One region of the Paenibacillus intestini genome, then DNA from elsewhere that is predicted to be linked to it. Evidence: riboswitches for the same ligand, from Rfam matches in the RefSeq annotation. Region 1 holds a riboswitch; each other region holds the start of a gene.
What was found. Region 1 has a riboswitch for cyclic di-AMP ahead of J2T16_RS27915 (C40 family peptidase). Riboswitches for the same ligand answer to the same signal wherever they lie in the genome.
Positions count from the first base shown of each region.

Region 2: linked by a shared signal. The riboswitch ahead of J2T16_RS26920 (resuscitation-promoting factor) and the one ahead of J2T16_RS27915 (C40 family peptidase) in region 1 are both predicted to bind cyclic di-AMP.
Region 3: linked by a shared signal. The riboswitch ahead of J2T16_RS07650 (C40 family peptidase) and the one ahead of J2T16_RS27915 (C40 family peptidase) in region 1 are both predicted to bind cyclic di-AMP.
Region 4: linked by a shared signal. The riboswitch ahead of J2T16_RS01565 (3D domain-containing protein) and the one ahead of J2T16_RS27915 (C40 family peptidase) in region 1 are both predicted to bind cyclic di-AMP.

Region 1 is NZ_JAURUN010000020.1:17,281-21,480, forward strand. Features, by position in the region: gene J2T16_RS27900 (4a-hydroxytetrahydrobiopterin dehydratase) at 1-248, shown strand, start outside; gene J2T16_RS27905 (c-type cytochrome) at 362-721, opposite strand; gene J2T16_RS27910 (GNAT family N-acetyltransferase) at 870-1,367, opposite strand; gene J2T16_RS27915 (C40 family peptidase) at 1,730-2,200, opposite strand; cyclic di-AMP (ydaO/yuaA leader) riboswitch at 2,204-2,341, opposite strand; gene J2T16_RS27920 (hypothetical protein) at 2,635-3,489, opposite strand; gene J2T16_RS27925 (M1 family metallopeptidase) at 3,500-4,200, opposite strand, start outside.
Region 2 is NZ_JAURUN010000017.1:11,691-15,890, forward strand. Features, by position in the region: gene J2T16_RS26910 (HD domain-containing protein) at 1-682, shown strand, start outside; gene J2T16_RS26915 (TatD family hydrolase) at 1,058-1,825, shown strand; cyclic di-AMP (ydaO/yuaA leader) riboswitch at 2,067-2,320, shown strand; gene J2T16_RS26920 (resuscitation-promoting factor) at 2,590-3,774, shown strand; gene rnmV (ribonuclease M5) at 3,930-4,200, shown strand, end outside.
Region 3 is NZ_JAURUN010000002.1:555,210-559,409, reverse strand. Features, by position in the region: gene J2T16_RS07665 (hypothetical protein) at 1-275, shown strand, start outside; gene J2T16_RS07660 (hypothetical protein) at 394-612, shown strand; gene J2T16_RS07655 (carboxymuconolactone decarboxylase family protein) at 793-1,122, shown strand; gene J2T16_RS07650 (C40 family peptidase) at 1,261-1,725, opposite strand; cyclic di-AMP (ydaO/yuaA leader) riboswitch at 1,731-1,862, opposite strand; gene pelA (pectate lyase) at 2,238-3,191, shown strand; tRNA gene J2T16_RS07640 (tRNA-Leu) at 3,391-3,475, shown strand; gene xynC (glucuronoarabinoxylan endo-1,4-beta-xylanase XynC) at 3,668-4,200, opposite strand, start outside.
Region 4 is NZ_JAURUN010000001.1:355,855-360,054, reverse strand. Features, by position in the region: gene J2T16_RS01580 (PspA/IM30 family protein) at 1-41, opposite strand, end outside; gene lpdD (prenylated flavin chaperone LpdD) at 234-569, opposite strand; gene J2T16_RS01570 (polysaccharide deacetylase family protein) at 724-1,542, shown strand; gene J2T16_RS01565 (3D domain-containing protein) at 1,674-2,345, opposite strand; cyclic di-AMP (ydaO/yuaA leader) riboswitch at 2,348-2,544, opposite strand; gene J2T16_RS01560 (amino acid ABC transporter ATP-binding protein) at 2,730-3,452, opposite strand; gene J2T16_RS01555 (ABC transporter substrate-binding protein/permease) at 3,439-4,200, opposite strand, start outside.

The sequences.
Region 1 (4,200 bases):
AAGGCTGGGAGCTAGAAGAGGGACGGTGGATTGTCCGCAAATTTGTGTTTTCTAACTATATGAAAGGGATTGCTTTTGTGGATGAAGTCGCTGCGATTTCGGAAGCATTCAATCATCACCCTTTTATTACTATTGATTATACAACGGTTACACTGCGTCTTACGTCTTGGGATGCAGGTGGCATTACATCGGTAGACATCAAAGAAGCAGAGCAGTACAACGAAGCTTTTGAGAAAATGAGAACATAATAATCTGCACCAACGTTGTCTGCAGGATGATGTTTGTAATGCATACCAAAAGAGGCTCTTGTCTCCCTAACGGGAGGGTGAGAGCCTCTTTGATGCCTTACGCGCAGAATGCATTATTTCTTCTCTGCTAGCCACATTGCAATGTGGGCGATTTCTTCGTCTTGCAGTTTGCCTTTGAACGAAGGCATACCGCCGCCTTTACCTTTGACAATGGTGGAATAGATTTTCTCCACATCGTCCTTGCTGCCGATGTTCGCAAGAGCTGGGCCTACGCCACCTTGAAGCTGATCGCCGTGACAGGAGATACAGTTGGCCTTCACTAGTGTCTCAGCCTGTCCGGCGTCCATAGCCACTTCAGGCATGGTTGGTTTGGCTTCCTGAGCCACTTCTTCTTTACCTGGAAGCGTAAACATTAAAACAATAGCTAAAGCACATGCTGCAAAAAATACCCCGCTCATGATCCATTTGTGCATCCCTTATGTCCCCTCCAGAATGAAAGATCATCTAACTCAAACTATCCCTATCATTATAACGGAAGCTGTAGCTACATCATAGCATTTTGTGGTAAATTTTTAAACTAATCACAAAAGAGAGACCAATTAAAGCCATTTAATCGTGGGTTTACTCTCTCGGACCTTCATAGACCATGCAATGGAAAGGCTTTAAACCATCTGGGGTTTGGCGTTCATATGTATCCTGGATGACAAATCCGCTTTTTAGATATACCTGAATGGCACGGGTATTCCAAGTCAGTACTTCAAGATCAATTTCATTGGATGGATTTCGGCGGATGGCCTCTTGTACGATCGCAGTAACAAATGCTTTGCCGAGACCTTGACCACACAGATCGGGGCGCATACCGAGACCGATTCGTGTGACATGCTGGAGCGGAAAATATTGTGCAAACCCATAAACCTGGTCATGTTGATCCAGGATAATGGCATATTGTTGTTGTCTGAGATGTGCATCACCGAACTCGACTTCGAGTGCTTTCATCTGTTCCCAAGGAAGCCAGCTATAGATATTGTAAGGTGGGGCGTATTTCCAGCCACATATAAGTTCAGCATGTTCTTCTTGCATCGGTACAACATGAAGTATCAAAGAGGCTTCATTCTTCATATAACAGTGCATGCTCCTTTCTCCAATATCCGTGTCATTGTTCACTCTACAAAAGAGCTGTGTATTAGGCAAGTCTTCATATGATCAGATAAAAATTGAAACAAAAGTCGTGATCATTCCGTTTATATTATAACAGGCTGGGTAAAAACATGATAAGGGCACGGACAAACGAAAGCCGGCGAACGTGTTAGTTCACATACACACCATGACTTGCAACATCGGGAACTACACAGAGTCAGAAAGCATAAAAAAACCGCCGGATACATTCCTGCGGAGAATGTACCGGGCGGTTCTGTTTATACTTCGTATTTCGTTACAGTAGAGTTACATGGTTCCAACATCATGTTGATTACAGCTTGTACCTAGTCAAGGGCCAGTGACTCATAATCGTCCGTGCTCATGATCCGTTTAGCGCCAACGTAGCGGTTAGCCCAGTAGTTCTCACTCAAAGAGCTGATCGTTACACCTTTGGAAGAAGAAGAATGTGCAAACTTGCCACTTCCTACAAAGATGCCTACGTGTGATATACCTTTACCTGTTGTGTTGAAGAACACCAGATCTCCAGGTCTCATCTCCATGCGAGATACGGAATCACCCATGTCGTATTGGGAGCTAGATTGACGAGCCAAATCAATACCTAATTTGTCGAATACATACCGTGTGAATCCGGAGCAGTCAAAACCGTCAAGCGTTGTTCCTCCGCTTTTGTATGTAGTTCCCATTGCTGAATCAATTACTTTATCCATCTTAGAATCTGCAAATGCGCTGCCTGCTCCAAGTGATAATGCAAATGTGAGGCTAAGTACTGCTGCGGTCAGTTTCTTCTTAAACAAGTGATATACCCCTTCCAACGCCTGCGAGGTTAGCTTAAGGATTCGGTTGAAGGTCCCCTATGATCCCTCTGTTTCAAGATCAATTCACCCATAACTGGTTCCCCCGCTTCCCAGGTGCCAGGAATTTGGCTATGCTAGTTATGCACCTGAAAAATGAAAAGAAAATTTAATTTTAAGGATTTAATTTAAAGTTGTTACAAATAAGGATTTAAAGATTACAAAGTTGTTACTAAAAACTCACTGCGCTTATTGTACCAGAGGCTTAGTACTTTGGCAACGTTTAGCAGTAAAATTAACAAAAAAAACCTCGACCTTTGACGGGGAAAGGTCGAGGTTTGCGTATTTATACGTAATAACCAATGAAATGTTTAATATAAGATGGTAACATTTCTTTATTTTTGAAAGCGATCTCAGATGGCGTGCAACATTTTTGTTCAACGTATATGATTTTCATGTCTGGTAGATGTGGACTGCCATAAACGGAAATGACTACATACTTTCCACATACTGAGTAGGCTTCGGGCAAGCGGATAGGATTGTTGCAGGATTAATCCGGATAGTCCTGTCAAGAACCAGGAGGCGGAAGTGAATGCACCAAAGACCACTAAATGCACAACTCCCAGCACCAGCGCAATGCCGATGACAGCAAAGATGCGGCGCACAGCAATCCACAGTCCCTTGAGTGTCCCGTGGATTCGCCCTTCTGCATCCGGGTCAGAAATCCCAAACTGCATGTAGAGCACTGCATGATGTACAATCCAGCCATAAATAATCCAGCCTGCTACATATGGAATGCCGGGAAGTAATAAATGAAGAGAATGAAAACTGTCCATTATTGTAGAAAACAATTTGGGCAGAAGCCAGTATGCAGGCAAGAACATGAGAAAGGTACGTATAGTGTGTAGCAATATCATGGGTTTCCATAACGTTTTGATGCCCCGAATAAAAGGAATGCGTTCTTCAGTAGATTGATAATGTTGCAGGGAGTAGAGTAACCCGGCCTGAATAAGTGGACTGATCAGCAGGCGAAGCAATAACATGCCGCCCAAAATCCACAGATAACGCTGGACCTCCGGACCGGACAGGCTGAGCTGGCTTTCCATTTTGAATAAAAGTGTGCTTAGCTCGCCGACATCATCCGTTGGATAACGTAGTAATAGAGGAACGACAGCCGATTGAACCAACCGGTAGATGAAATAACCCCAAGTTAATTGATAGATAAACAAGAGTGCGGCAATAAACATATGCTGACGGACAAGAAACCAGCCTTCACGAATTTTTGCTTTCACTGTCTCCACCTCACCATGACAGACCTCCGAATATGGCTTCAATTAGTTTCGTAGCACTCATGTTCCAGCGGGATTTGACTTGCTCGTCCAGTCCGGTTCTCAGGAAATTGTTCATATGGCGATTTTCGAGCACGATGTCATACAAAGGGTCAGTCATGGCCCAGGTGACAGGAGATGTATATGTCAGTTTATAGGTGACGCGCTCCTCGCGGCCATCCCAGTGTTTGGTTACGGTATGGCCGTCCTCAAACGCAATCCGAACAGGAACCTTAGGAAAGTCACTGCCTTTTTTGACAATGGTGACAGAGGACTCGTACATTTTTTTGCCGTCCTTCTCTATAGAAGAAACGTTGATCTTCTCTACAGCAAAATCGGCCATGCCGTTCCGGTAGACATATTGGTCAAAGTAATCCGCCCAAGAGGTGCGGGTGACTTGCTCAACCACCTTTTGAAAATCACCCGTTGCGGGATGTTTAAAACGATATTTTTTTACATACGTCGAAAGGATTCGTTCCATGGTCTTCGCTCCGACTTGCTGTTCAATGCCGAGTAGCACCAGTTTGCCCCTTGTGTACACGTTGGAAGCATATTGATTCTGTGAGTCAAACTTCCACGAGGGCTGTGTTAGAGGAGCCGGAGATGTGATCAGACCTGATTGTACCGGTAGATTCGGAATCAATCCGTATTCCTGTTCCATCAGTTTATCTTCTG
Region 2 (4,200 bases), on a different contig from region 1:
GCGTCCATTTCATGGACGAATTGTAGTTAAAGAGTCTGGTATGCATGCTGTGGAAGACTATCTGATGTCACGATACCAGATGTATTGGCAGATTTACTTCCATCCTGTGACGCGTAGCTCCGAGATTATATTGCGACAAATCTTTAAGCGGGCAAAAGAACTTGTGAAGCAAGGCTTTCCATTCCGTTTCATGGTAGAGCCTCTGCCCAAACTGTTTGAAGGAGAAATTTCAGTTCATGAATATCTGCAGCTTGATGAATCGTTAATTCAAACAGCCTTTATGCAGTGGCGTAAGGAGGACGATTCTGTTCTAAGTGAGTTGTGCGAACGTTTTATGGATCGCAGGTTATATAAGTATGTGGAACTTGAACAGATCGACTTGGACATCATTGAAGAGATTCGGGAAGCATTTGTACAAGCAGGATTGAATCCCGAGTACGATCTTGAAATTGATTTTCCGACGGATAATCCGTATGATGTGTTTCGTCCAGATCAATCCACAGATAAGCAAATTCTTCTGCTCGATCGGCAGGACAAGTTGCATGAGCTGTCAGAAGTTTCTGATATTGTTCGTTCCATCAGTGGACTTCATCTGGGCAAACATCATCTGTACTATCCGCAAAACAAGGTGGATGCCATCCTTCATGAATTACCGTCCCATATACGCCCCTATTTTCTATAAGCTTGAGTCGATGCAGCAGGGTGAAACACTTTGATATCAAAAGACTTTCTAAGAGAGCTATTTTACATGATACAGTAATCTGCTTTAATGGGGAGGATGTGTAGATCGACATAATTTTGTAATTCGAGTGAGTAATTATACAGTTTCTAACGCCTTTCTTGCAAGATGTTGATTTGACTTTTTATTTTCCTTCTATATATAGTAGCTTGAGTGCTAAAACTGAAAATACTGAAATTGTTGCTTGTCCCAATCATTTAATGATGCAAAAAAATAAATTTGAAATTCAAACGCAAGAATTCCTGTACAAGAATAAGGGAGTTCCCATGAAAAAATCATCGGCATTTGACTTTCGACATGAAGGGAGAACGAGAAAGCATGTTATTCGACACACATACTCATCTGGATGCACCACAATTCGACGAAGACCGAGAGGACATGATTAAACGGGCCGTTCAGGCCGGAGTTACTCGCATGATTAATATCGGCTTTAACCGGGAGACGATTCCAACAACGATCAAACTGGCCGAAACGTATGATTTTATCCACGCAGCTGTAGGCTGGCACCCGGTGGATGCCATTACGATGCAAGAGGGAGATCTCGAATGGATTGCATCATTGTGCAAACATGAGAAAGTGGTAGCAATCGGAGAAATCGGTCTAGACTATCATTGGGACACTTCCCCTAAGGAGGTACAGCACCGCGTATTACGACAACAAATTGCATTGGCACGTGAATTGAGTATGCCTATCGTCATCCATAATCGGGATGCTCATGAGGACATTGTGCGTATTTTACGTGAGGAGAAGGCTGGTGAGGTTGGAGGTGTGATGCATTCTTTCTCCGGTAGCTGGGAAACGGCGAAAATGTGTCTGGATTTAGGGTTCCATCTGTCCTTCGGAGGACCGGTCACTTTCAAAAATGCCAAGCAACCGAAAGAGGTGCTCGCCAAGGTTCCGATGGATCGATTTTTCTTAGAAACGGACTCCCCGTATCTCACACCGCATCCTTATCGTGGAAAACGAAATGAGACAGCGCATGTACGTCTGGTTGCTGAAGCAGCTGCGGAAATTAAAGGCATTTCGGTAGAGGAAATTGCTGCAATTACCACCAAAAATGCCATGGAACGATTTGGGATTCGATAAGAAAATGAGTAAATCGGGTGAAAAAGGGAGATACAGAGAGGTAATTTGCTCTTTGTCTCGAATAATTGCAGAATATTACAATATTTTAACCAAATATTTAGAAAAACGTACTTGATCCGTGCTTTACAACATGCATCAAAACAGGATATCATCTTTTCAGTGAATTGTTGCGCGGAAAATTGGACAGATGTTCGGGGGATGAACAAAGGGACACTTTCCGATGAGACAACATTACTTTCATGAATCAATCTCGCTGAGTCTCCGTTAACGGAGAGCGGGGGAACCAATAGGGCTTAAACATCGGTGATTCTAGCCGGTGCGCATCGTTCGCTGACCCAAAAGCAGCGGAATGTTCTGCGAAGCCGTATTTGATTTCTTCTTTGGGTCTCGGGGTGAATTCAAGGGCGTCCGCCATGAGCGGGTGACCTAAGATAGGGCGGCTCTCTTTCGCCCGAACCCGACAGCTAACCTCGCAAGCGGAAAAAGAGAGGCAACCTCGTGCATGAATTTCCGATATTCAAAATCATTCGGAAGCCACGAAAGGGTCTCTTACACTCTTTCTTTGGCTTTTTTTGTTTTGAATAAAAGAAATATTGTCATCATACGGTATGTATTCAGGAGGATGACATCATGTTGCGAAGAGGGGTTCATGGTGCAGAACCGGTCATTATCTCTGATCTGTGTTCTGTAGAAAAATTGTTATAGTCGCGTCAAAGACATCATGCATTACTTTAGACGGCGAGGCTATGAAGGAGGACGGAGAAGTGGGCATATTCCAACCAGAAGAGACCCATGAGTCACGATCATCCAGTAAGTCTTTCGCGTTGCGGTGGAAGCATGAGAACTTGCGTCAAATGGCATTGATCGCGATATTCTCAATTGCGCTTGCAATCATGATCTTGTTAGTCGTTTACGGTCAGGCCGGGAAGCAGGTTTCACTGGTTATTGACGGCAAAGCTCAAGTGGTAGAGACTCGTACAGGAATGCTTCAGGAAATGCTGGAGGAGCAGTCAATCACAGTCAGCCCTCACGACAAGGTATCCATGCCCATGAATGGGGCGATTACCGACGGAGACCGAATCGTTATTGAGCGGGCCGTTCCAGTTAAAATCACGGCAGACGGAGACACCAAGACTCTTTATACAACCGATTCATCGGTACAGGGTGTAATTCAGCAATCAGGTATTCAAGTTGAAGATCATGATAAAGTGTATCCAGCGCTCGGAACCGCAATTAAAGCGGATATGAAGATTCGTGTAGTGCGTGTAACAAAGCATACAGTGGATGTGAAACAACCGATTGCTTACAAGGTTGTAAAAACGGCAGACCCAAGTTTGTTCCAAGGGGATAACCGTGTTGTAGTGAAAGGCAAGGAAGGCACAATTGTGCAACATATCGAAAAGGTATTTCAAGATGGAGAACTCGTCTCCAAAAAAGTGGTAGGTAAAACGGTCGCCACCAATCGTGTAGATAAAGTGATTGCGGTAGGTACGAAGGCTAAGCCGGTTGTGAAGGAACCTGAGGTTCAATTGGTATCTGCCAAAACTTCAACGACCAAAAAAGCTGTAACAACGAACTCGAAGAAAACATCTGCCTCGGGCAGCAAGGTGATTACGGTCTCCGGGAATTCTTTTAAATACTCTAAAGTTTTGAAAAATGTATCGATGACAGCCTACTCTTCTGAAGAGCCGGGTATTGGTACAAAAACAGCTTCCGGTACTCGTGTAACGGAGGGGCGCACCATTGCAGTTGATCCCAAGGTCATTCCAATCGGCTGGTGGGTATACATTGAGGGCCTCGGCTTCCGTCGTGCGGAAGATACAGGCGGCGCTATTAAAGGCAACAAAATTGACGTTTATTACGACAGTGTGAAGCACGCCCTGAATTTCGGACGTAAAAAAGGCAAAACGGTCTATGTGATTGGTCCAGTTAAGCCGGAAGCGAACTAAAATCGTTTTACTTTGAAATGGGAATGCTATAAAATAGTTGCATGAATGATTCATGCGGAATATGCGGCGGAGGGGTCTGAATTCAGTCTCCTCCGCCGTTTGGCAGAGAAGAGGATATTCCTCTTCTTTTTGCGTTAGAAAGGAAGAAAAGGAACATGATAAAAGAAGTGATTGTTGTGGAGGGTCGTGACGACACGGTAGCGATTCGTCGGGCGGTCGAAGCGGATACGATTGAAACCGGAGGCTCTGCCATTAATCAGCGTATTCTGAAGCGAATTGCACTTGCTCAAGAGAGACGTGGCGTCATTATCCTGACGGATCCGGATCATGCGGGAGAGCGTATCCGTAAAATTATTGCCAATAAGGTTCCTGGTTGCAAACATGCCTTCATCCCAGAAGCGGATGCAACGCGCAAAGGAGATATCG
Region 3 (4,200 bases), on a different contig from region 1:
AAGTTCATTTTGAACGTGCCCTGGATTGTAAACATACGGAATTCGATGACCTTTATCCCTATATGATTGAACATCCTCAATTTTTCTGGTACAAACGCTATGTTGCCTGGTCAGAATTACTGACGATTGTAGGCTTGTGTGAAGAGTTGTCCTTCTCTTGGAAAGAACAATTTACACCGCACCAAGTAGAGTACCTTGAAGAACGTGTGATGTCCGCCAAAGTGCTTGATTTTTGGTTCGAGAAGAACGACAGCAAAGAGCACGCGCAGCGGTAACTCTCAGTCGGGACATTTTTTTCGAATGACATGACAGTCCAATACAGTCACGTGAGACCTAAATGACTTTTCATTTAGGTCTCTTTTTGTAAAGAAATTTGAGTATAGGAGTTATGACATGATTAGTGATACAGAATTGGATGCCCTGCGTTTGTCAGGGGAGAAGGTAAGAGTAGTGCGGGATGAACTGGAGTCTAATGATGTAACGGGCATCGTGGTAGCTTGGGATGATGAGCAAGTACTTATTCGCAGGCAAAATCGCCGTGTTGTGAAGCTGGATCGGTCTTACCGTTATCAGCTGTTCAGTGAGCCTCGTCAAAGTGTTTTAAGTGAATAAATGACATGAGTGCTTAGCTTAACGGATTCACGTTACCGGAGCTCCTTCTAAGAGAATGTCTGCTACACCAAATGTTTGGAATTACCATCAGGAACAGGCATATTTGCGACGCACGCGAGAGAAGATAGGTACAGTGGAACAATTCGCTGTATTTACAGCCGAAAGGGTGTGCTGCAAGTCATGACATTGATGAATGATAAAGTTCATGCGTATAAGGATCAGATTGGCGCATTAAGCGACGTTCTCCCCGATGTGGTGAAATCATATCATGAGTTTACGGGAGAATGCTTCCAGCCGGGTGTGCTTGATGCCAAAACCAAGCAGTTAATTGCGCTAGGTATCGGTTTGTTTGCTAATAACGAAGTGTGCACGTTCTATCATGTGGAGGAAGCCCGGTCCAAGGGAGCGACCGATCAGGAAATCATGGAGACGGTAGCTGTCGCTGGTGCAGTGGGCGGCGGACATGCTCTGTCACAGGGAGCAATGAGGGTGCAGAAGGCGCTCCATTAGTGGATGAAGCAAAACAAAAATTAACAAGGTCATACACCTCTTTAATAGAGGCGTATGACCTTGTTTTTTTATAGCTCATCTTTACTTTCTTTACTGTAAGGAGGTAGCCAAAGGCTACTCCCCGTTCTTTAAATTCAATTAAAGTTTACCCAACATTTTGTTATACATAAATTGACCTGTCACCCGTCTTGCGGTTACATAACGATCACTGAAATACGGATTGGACAACTTGGTGATGCTGACACCTTTGCTGCTGGAGGCATGTGCGAATTGACCTCCACCGATGTATACTCCTGTATGTGAGATGCCTCTACCTGTTGTGTTGAAGAAGACCAGATCTCCTGTACGAATGCTTGCTTTGGAGACAGGTGTTCCGGCTTTCGCTTGTTGTTGCGACGTGCGAGGGAGCTCAATGCTATATTTGTTGAAAAGATATCTCATAAACCCGGAACAATCGAAGCCAGCCATGGTTGTGCCGCCCCATTTGTACGGGATGCCTGTCATATTGTTAACCATCGTATTAATTGTGCTTGCCTCTGTGCTTGTTGCCCCGGATGTAAATAGTACAGCAGCCCCAAAAATGGAAATAATCAGTTTTTTCAAAATCAATGTTCTCCCTTCGATGCCTACGGAGTTAGCTAAGGGTTCGGTAGAAGGTTCCCTATATTTCCTATGTATAAGAATAATTCACCCAAAATGGTTCCCCCGTTTTCAATCCTGAAACTCGGCAAATGAATAATTAAGTTTTTGTAACTATTTGAAACTATATTGCATAAATGCGTAATTGTCAAACCTGTTTAAAGGTGTTCATTTAGCCTCAATGTTAGCGGAATTATCGATTTTAGTTATCATTTTGTTGAAATTAGGGAGTTAAAGATTACAAAAAAGTCATTTGTGTTTCATATGAGAGAACTTGGATAATAAACAAGATTGTTATGAGCTAAAAAGGAAACCATTCTGTTTAACAAATTTTTTTGGTTTGTTGCATATATTGACAAAAATATATTTATTGCATATTATAACCATATTAAATACATAATTTGTATTTAAATTGTTTTCATTGGAATATATGTGATATAAGTAATCAAATTTGTGAATGGGGAGAGTGTTGTCGAGTGAAAGCAAAAAAATTAGTAACATTTGTACTGGCGTGTTCTATGGTATTCTCCGTAGCGGGAATGGCTATCCTTCCTGTACCGACCGTATCGGCAGCTGATGCTTCCGGTACAACGGCGAGTATGTCCGATATCTTAAAGAATCAGCGCCCCGATGGAGGCTGGAGAAAAGATTACAGTCAGACGTCAGGTGAATGGGCCAAATCAACGATCGATAACAAAGCTACATACTCAGAAATCAGAAGGCTAGCAAGTGAATTCAAAAAAACAAATGATCCGCGATACTCTGCTGCAGCGGTCAAGGGCATCAACTTTTTGCTTAATATGCAGTATTCCAATGGCGGTTGGCCTCAAGTCTATCAAAGTTCCGGCTATCATAAACATATTACCTATAATGATGATGCGATGATTAATGTGATGTACATGCTTGATGAAGTCGCAGGACGTAAGGGGAACTTCTCCTTTATCGACAGTTCTCTTGCAAATCGCAGTAAAAATGCAGTTTCCAAAGGAGTCGATGCTATCCTGAATACCCAGGTGGTATCCGGTGGGAAGTTAACGGCCTGGGGACAACAGCATGATTCCAGTTCACTTAGACCTGCGGGAGCCAGAATCTATGAAGTGCCTTCATTAACGGCAGGTGAAAGCGTGAACATTGTGAAGTTTCTGAAAACGAGACCGGCTAATTCAAGAATCACTGCATCTATCAAAGGTGCCGAAGCCTGGTTTAATAAAGTGAAAATTACAGGATATCGGTATGAGAGAGCGAATGGGGATAGCCGAATTATTGCTGATTCCAGTGCATCACCGATTTGGGCACGTTTCTATGAACTCGGTACGGACAAACCGATCTTTGTGGGACGTGATGGCGTTGTGAAATATAAGCTGAGCGATATAGAAAAGGAAAGAAGAGGCGGTTATGCATGGTACGGCAACTGGCCGTCCAAGCTGTAGAAAATTGTTTATTTAACCAATTTTCTAATAAGTCCACTACTTACGGATATATAAGCTTAATCTGAAGCAGGCCTGATAAGTGCGAATCGGATACATATCTGTTTCGCACTTATTTGGTGATGAATAGTTGTTGACATGTTAAACTACGCGTGGTATATTATTTCTTGTCGCCGATATTAGTTGGAAAGATACAATATATGCGGTCGTGGCGGAATTGGCAGACGCGCACGGTTCAGGTCCGTGTGGGCTAACCCCCCGTGGAGGTTCGAGTCCTCTCGACCGCATTAGATAGAAAAAGACCTCTTAGCAATAGCCTAAGAGGTCTTTTTCTATCTAATGATATAAAGAACAATCAACAGTCTTTAATTACAGTATTGTCTCAAAATAGACGAGTAGAGCAACTTAGGTCTATTCCACATGGGAGCTTGGCTACTTTTTGCCCAGCTAAAAAAGAAAAAGGTTTAGAATTAGATAACTTATGATGCTGCTGTCACCGTAATGTTATCAATGTTGGGTCCCTCTGTACCTGTTGTTACGATTCGGAGTGTATTCGTACCTGAATTCATAGGTACTTGAATTGTTTTTTCACCCCAAGTAGACCAGCTTCCTGTTTGAGTAAAGGGCTCATTACTGAGTACTTTTGTGCCATTAACATAAATATCTAGAGTCCGCGTACCACTTTCCAAAGCGTAACGAAACTTTACATTTTTGGTGCCTGTGATTGTGTTATTGATATCATTCCATTGGATTGCGGAGCCTGTATAAGCGTTGAAGTTAACATATCCAGAACCGGTGAAGCCCGGATAAGCTGTTTCAATGACTGCATCCGTAAGTGTTGTTCCTGTTTCGGCCTCATATGTGGTGCCCGTGCCTACATTGCCGCCACCGTTGCCGCCAGTAATATTAGCAACAAATGTTGTTACACTCTGTGCTGGGAGTTGAGCTGTGAATGCGCCATTGGAAACGTTAATTGGTGCAAGACTTGCCAGATTACGACTGCTGTCTGTTA
Region 4 (4,200 bases), on a different contig from region 1:
TTAGACATTGTCAGGTCACGTAATCTTTTAAAAATAGACATTAGGTTATTCCTCCCAGTGGATTGTGCATTGTATATAAAGATACATACGTTACAATCTGCAACTCGTTTCAATTTTACAAAAAAAAATTAAAACTTGATGACAACCTCTAAATATAAGGAGGATTACCTCTGAAGGTTATACTTATCCAGGCACGTGTCGTTTATCCTAAAAGATGACCGATTACCAAAACATTACTCTGACCTCTTATTCAAATGTTCATCCACAAGTCTCTCTGCAGTCATTACGATCTCGTCGATCTGCACTCGTGTAATGCTGTCAAAATGTATGCCCATAATAACGGTTACCGTAACTTTCAATTGCAGTGCCGCCTTGCGGGCTAGCCGCTCACATAACTCTTGTTCCTTGTGTCCCGGGATATGTACCGTTGTTCCACTAACCCGATCATGGTCAACATAGAATGTAGCTACAGCCCCGATATGAGCTTTACCACCCGTAACCAGAAATACCTTGTCCTGTCCTGCCTCAAAAACCTCTAAACGAATGGATTTCAAATCATATGTACTCATTGTCTCTCCACCTATCCTTCTCTATATGTTATATATGGTGGAATTATGGCTTTCATGACCTGATGATGCAATGAAACTTCTCACACACGCATAAAAGAAACAGGCAACGGGCATACCATAGAGAACGCAATTTTGGAAAAAGGAGGCCGTTAACATGCGAATACGCCTCGTCATGCTCGCACTCGTTACTATTATATGTTCTGGGGTTTATACAGCTCCTTTAGCCCCTGCGCCTGTGTCTGCTGCTTCATCTGAGGAACCTTCTTCAACCCTCAGTGATACACCGGCGTCTGGGTCAGATGTTAAAGAAGAACAGTTGACTCTAGGTCAACTTCGTCAGAAATACGCGGATACGTTCAAAACCAATGGCCCTTCCACCAAACAAGTTGCGCTGACTTTTGATGATGTACCTGATCCAAGATTTACACCGCAGGTACTTGATGTATTAAAAAAATATAAGGTTCGTGCTACTTTTTTTGTTGTTGGCAGCCGTGCGGAGAAACACCCGGACTTGGTGAAACGGATGGTGAAAGAAGGACATATCGTTGGCAATCACAGCTACAATCATCCTGAATTCAGCAAATTATCAATGACTGCCTTTCGCAAACAAATATTACATACCGGCGATATCATTCACCGCCTGACGGGGTATACGCCCAAAATGATTCGTCCTCCGTATGGGGACATTAACGAAGAACAGTTGAGATGGGCTGCAAAACAGCATTACAGCATCGTGAATTGGAATGTGGATTCTCTCGATTGGAAGGGACTAGACAAGGAAAAGGTAAAACATAATATTCTCACCGCGGTGAAGCCTGGTTCCATCGTATTACAACATGCTGGCGGCGGTACAGGTTCGAACCTGAAAGGTACTGTAGAGGCTTTGCCTGAGGTTATTGAGGAATTGCGAAACCGAGGATATGAATTAGTTACATTGGACGAGATGCTTAAACTGCCAAAAGAGAAACAATAATTGAAAGAACAGGTTGTCCCTCTACGTCGTCATGAATTATGCCTATCATGATTACGCAAGAAAGAACACCCTGTTTATTAATGCTCAATTCAACTTATGACCTCACATCCATAAATGAGAGGGTTTAAGCCTTATTTTAAAATGTACAACTCAATATCCTGAAAACCAAACGAACTAACGAACTGTTTGCTTCCAGGGATAAAGATGTCAATACGATTTCCCTTGATCGCGCTACCTGCATCCAAAGCCGTTGCTACGAAAGCCTGTTTCGGCAATCCAGGGTGTGTATGCCCTGTCACTAGTACCTTGGTTCCAAAAGGGATAACCTTGGGATCCACTGCGATTGTGCCGAGTTCGAGCGGGTTGCCAAAATAATCAACGGGGCCCCATCCACCATTCTCGGAAGCATCCGCGGAATACGCTGTTGCTTTAACACTAAGCGTTTTGCTGTAGTCGAATGTTTTCCCCCAAGCCTGTACCACTTTATTATCTGTATTCACGTCCAGGCTTGCAGCAGTCACCGTTTTTTCCTGCGACTTCGCTTGAACTGGTGCCGCTTCTACTTTGTTTTCGTTACCTGGGATTGTAATTTTCAAACCACCATAGATGTTATAAGGTGAGATGTCTTTATTCGTTTTAATTAATGTGTTCATATCAACGCCGTATTGCTTGGATAAGGTGAAGAAGGTATCCCCTTCTTTGGCCACATGAACGGAATCCGCGTGAGCCGGAACGGCTTGAATGAATAGAATGGATGTCAGTAGTGCGATGGCTGTTTTGGCTAAACGTTTCTTGTTATGCATGGTCTTCCTCCCTCATGATGCCTGCGAAGTTAGTTGTCGGATTCGGATGGAGGAACCCACCCTATAGGCTGTACGTGACATGCTGAAGCATTATGTATTCCTAATTCACCCCAAGCAGCATATTTCTCAAATCATTAACTATGTCTGCATTGTTACGTCCCCCGCACTTCCGCTTCGGAAGTTTCGGCAGTCTTGAATATATCACAAATTTGTAACCTTAAGCTGTAGTAAATGTTTCCATTTGGCGTTTTAATTCATTTTACAGGTAACAGAAAAGTTACTTTTTCAGCTCTACCTTTTCTGCAAACAACAAAAAAGCGTCACCGGATCTTTCGATCCGATAACGCCGTTATTCATTTGATTCTATATACGGAATGGCATGAATTAAAGTACTTTTGCAAGAAAGTCTCGCGTACGCGGATGTTTTGGCGCACCAAACACTTCATCCGGGGTACCTTCCTCAACGATGACGCCGCCGTCCATGAACAGAATGCGGTCTCCCACCTCACGCGCAAAACCCATCTCATGCGTTACAATGACCATCGTCATTCCGCCTTCAGCAAGACGTTTCATGACTTCCAATACCTCTCCGACCATCTCCGGATCAAGGGCCGATGTAGGCTCGTCAAACAGCATCACATGCGGCTGCATCGCGAGTGCTCTTGCAATGGCAATCCGTTGCTTTTGACCACCGGACAGCTGGTTAGGATATACATCTTTTTTGTCCGCCAAACCGACTGTCTTCAGGAGATCCTCGGCAATTTTGTTGGCCTCATCCGTGGATTGTTTCTTCACCTTGATTGGAGCAATCGTTATGTTTTGCTGCACCGTTTTATGAGGAAACAGATTAAAATGCTGGAACACCATGCCCATCTTCTCACGTGTAGCATTGATGTTATGCTTCGGATCGGTAATCGAAACACCTTCGAAATCGATCTGTCCCGATGATGGCTGTTCCAACAGGTTCAGACAACGCAGAAATGTACTTTTACCGGAACCGGAAGGACCAATAACTACAACGACCTCACCTTTGCCGATCGTTACGTCGATGCCTTTCAGGACATCATTTTTACCATATGATTTGTGTAATTGCCTAACGTCTATCACTTGCACCCAACTTCCTTTCCAATCGTCCGAGCAGCTTGGACAGAATAAATGTCATCACAAAGTAAATCGCTGCCGCAATAATGAACGGGTTCAGACCCTGGAATGTGAGATTTTTGACTACACTTGCTTGATACATAATATCCACCATACCGATGACCGAAATAATGGATGATTCTTTAATAATCGTTACGAACTCGTTACCGATGGCTGGCAAAACGGCCTTGAAGGCCTGTGGCAGAATAATGTAACGCATCGCTGCGCCTCTGCCCATACCCAGTGAACGGGCTGCTTCCAGTTGACCACGATCAACGCCTTGAATACCGGCACGGAAAATCTCGGCGAGATACGCACCGCTGTTAATGGAAAGCGTCATAATCCCTGCTTGAAGTGCTGAGAAGTTAATGCCAAAAGTTAGCGACACCCCGTAATAGATAATCATAAGTTGTACCAGCATTGGCGTCCCGCGGATCACCTCTACATAAGTTGTACCAATCCAGCGAAGAATCGCCATATTATGAAGACGGAACAGGCAAATAATCAGACCGATGATGACCCCGAATAATACGCCTAGCGCCGACAACAGGAGCGTGTAACCAATACCTGTTGCATATAAGCCTTTGTATTCCCAGAACAATTGAAAAATGTTTTGAGATTTATTGACTTTGTCAGCCATCAGGAGACTTGCTTCTGTAACCATCTGGTTGATCTTATCTTCGCTTTTCAAGCGGTCCAAGGTTTTGTTTACAGA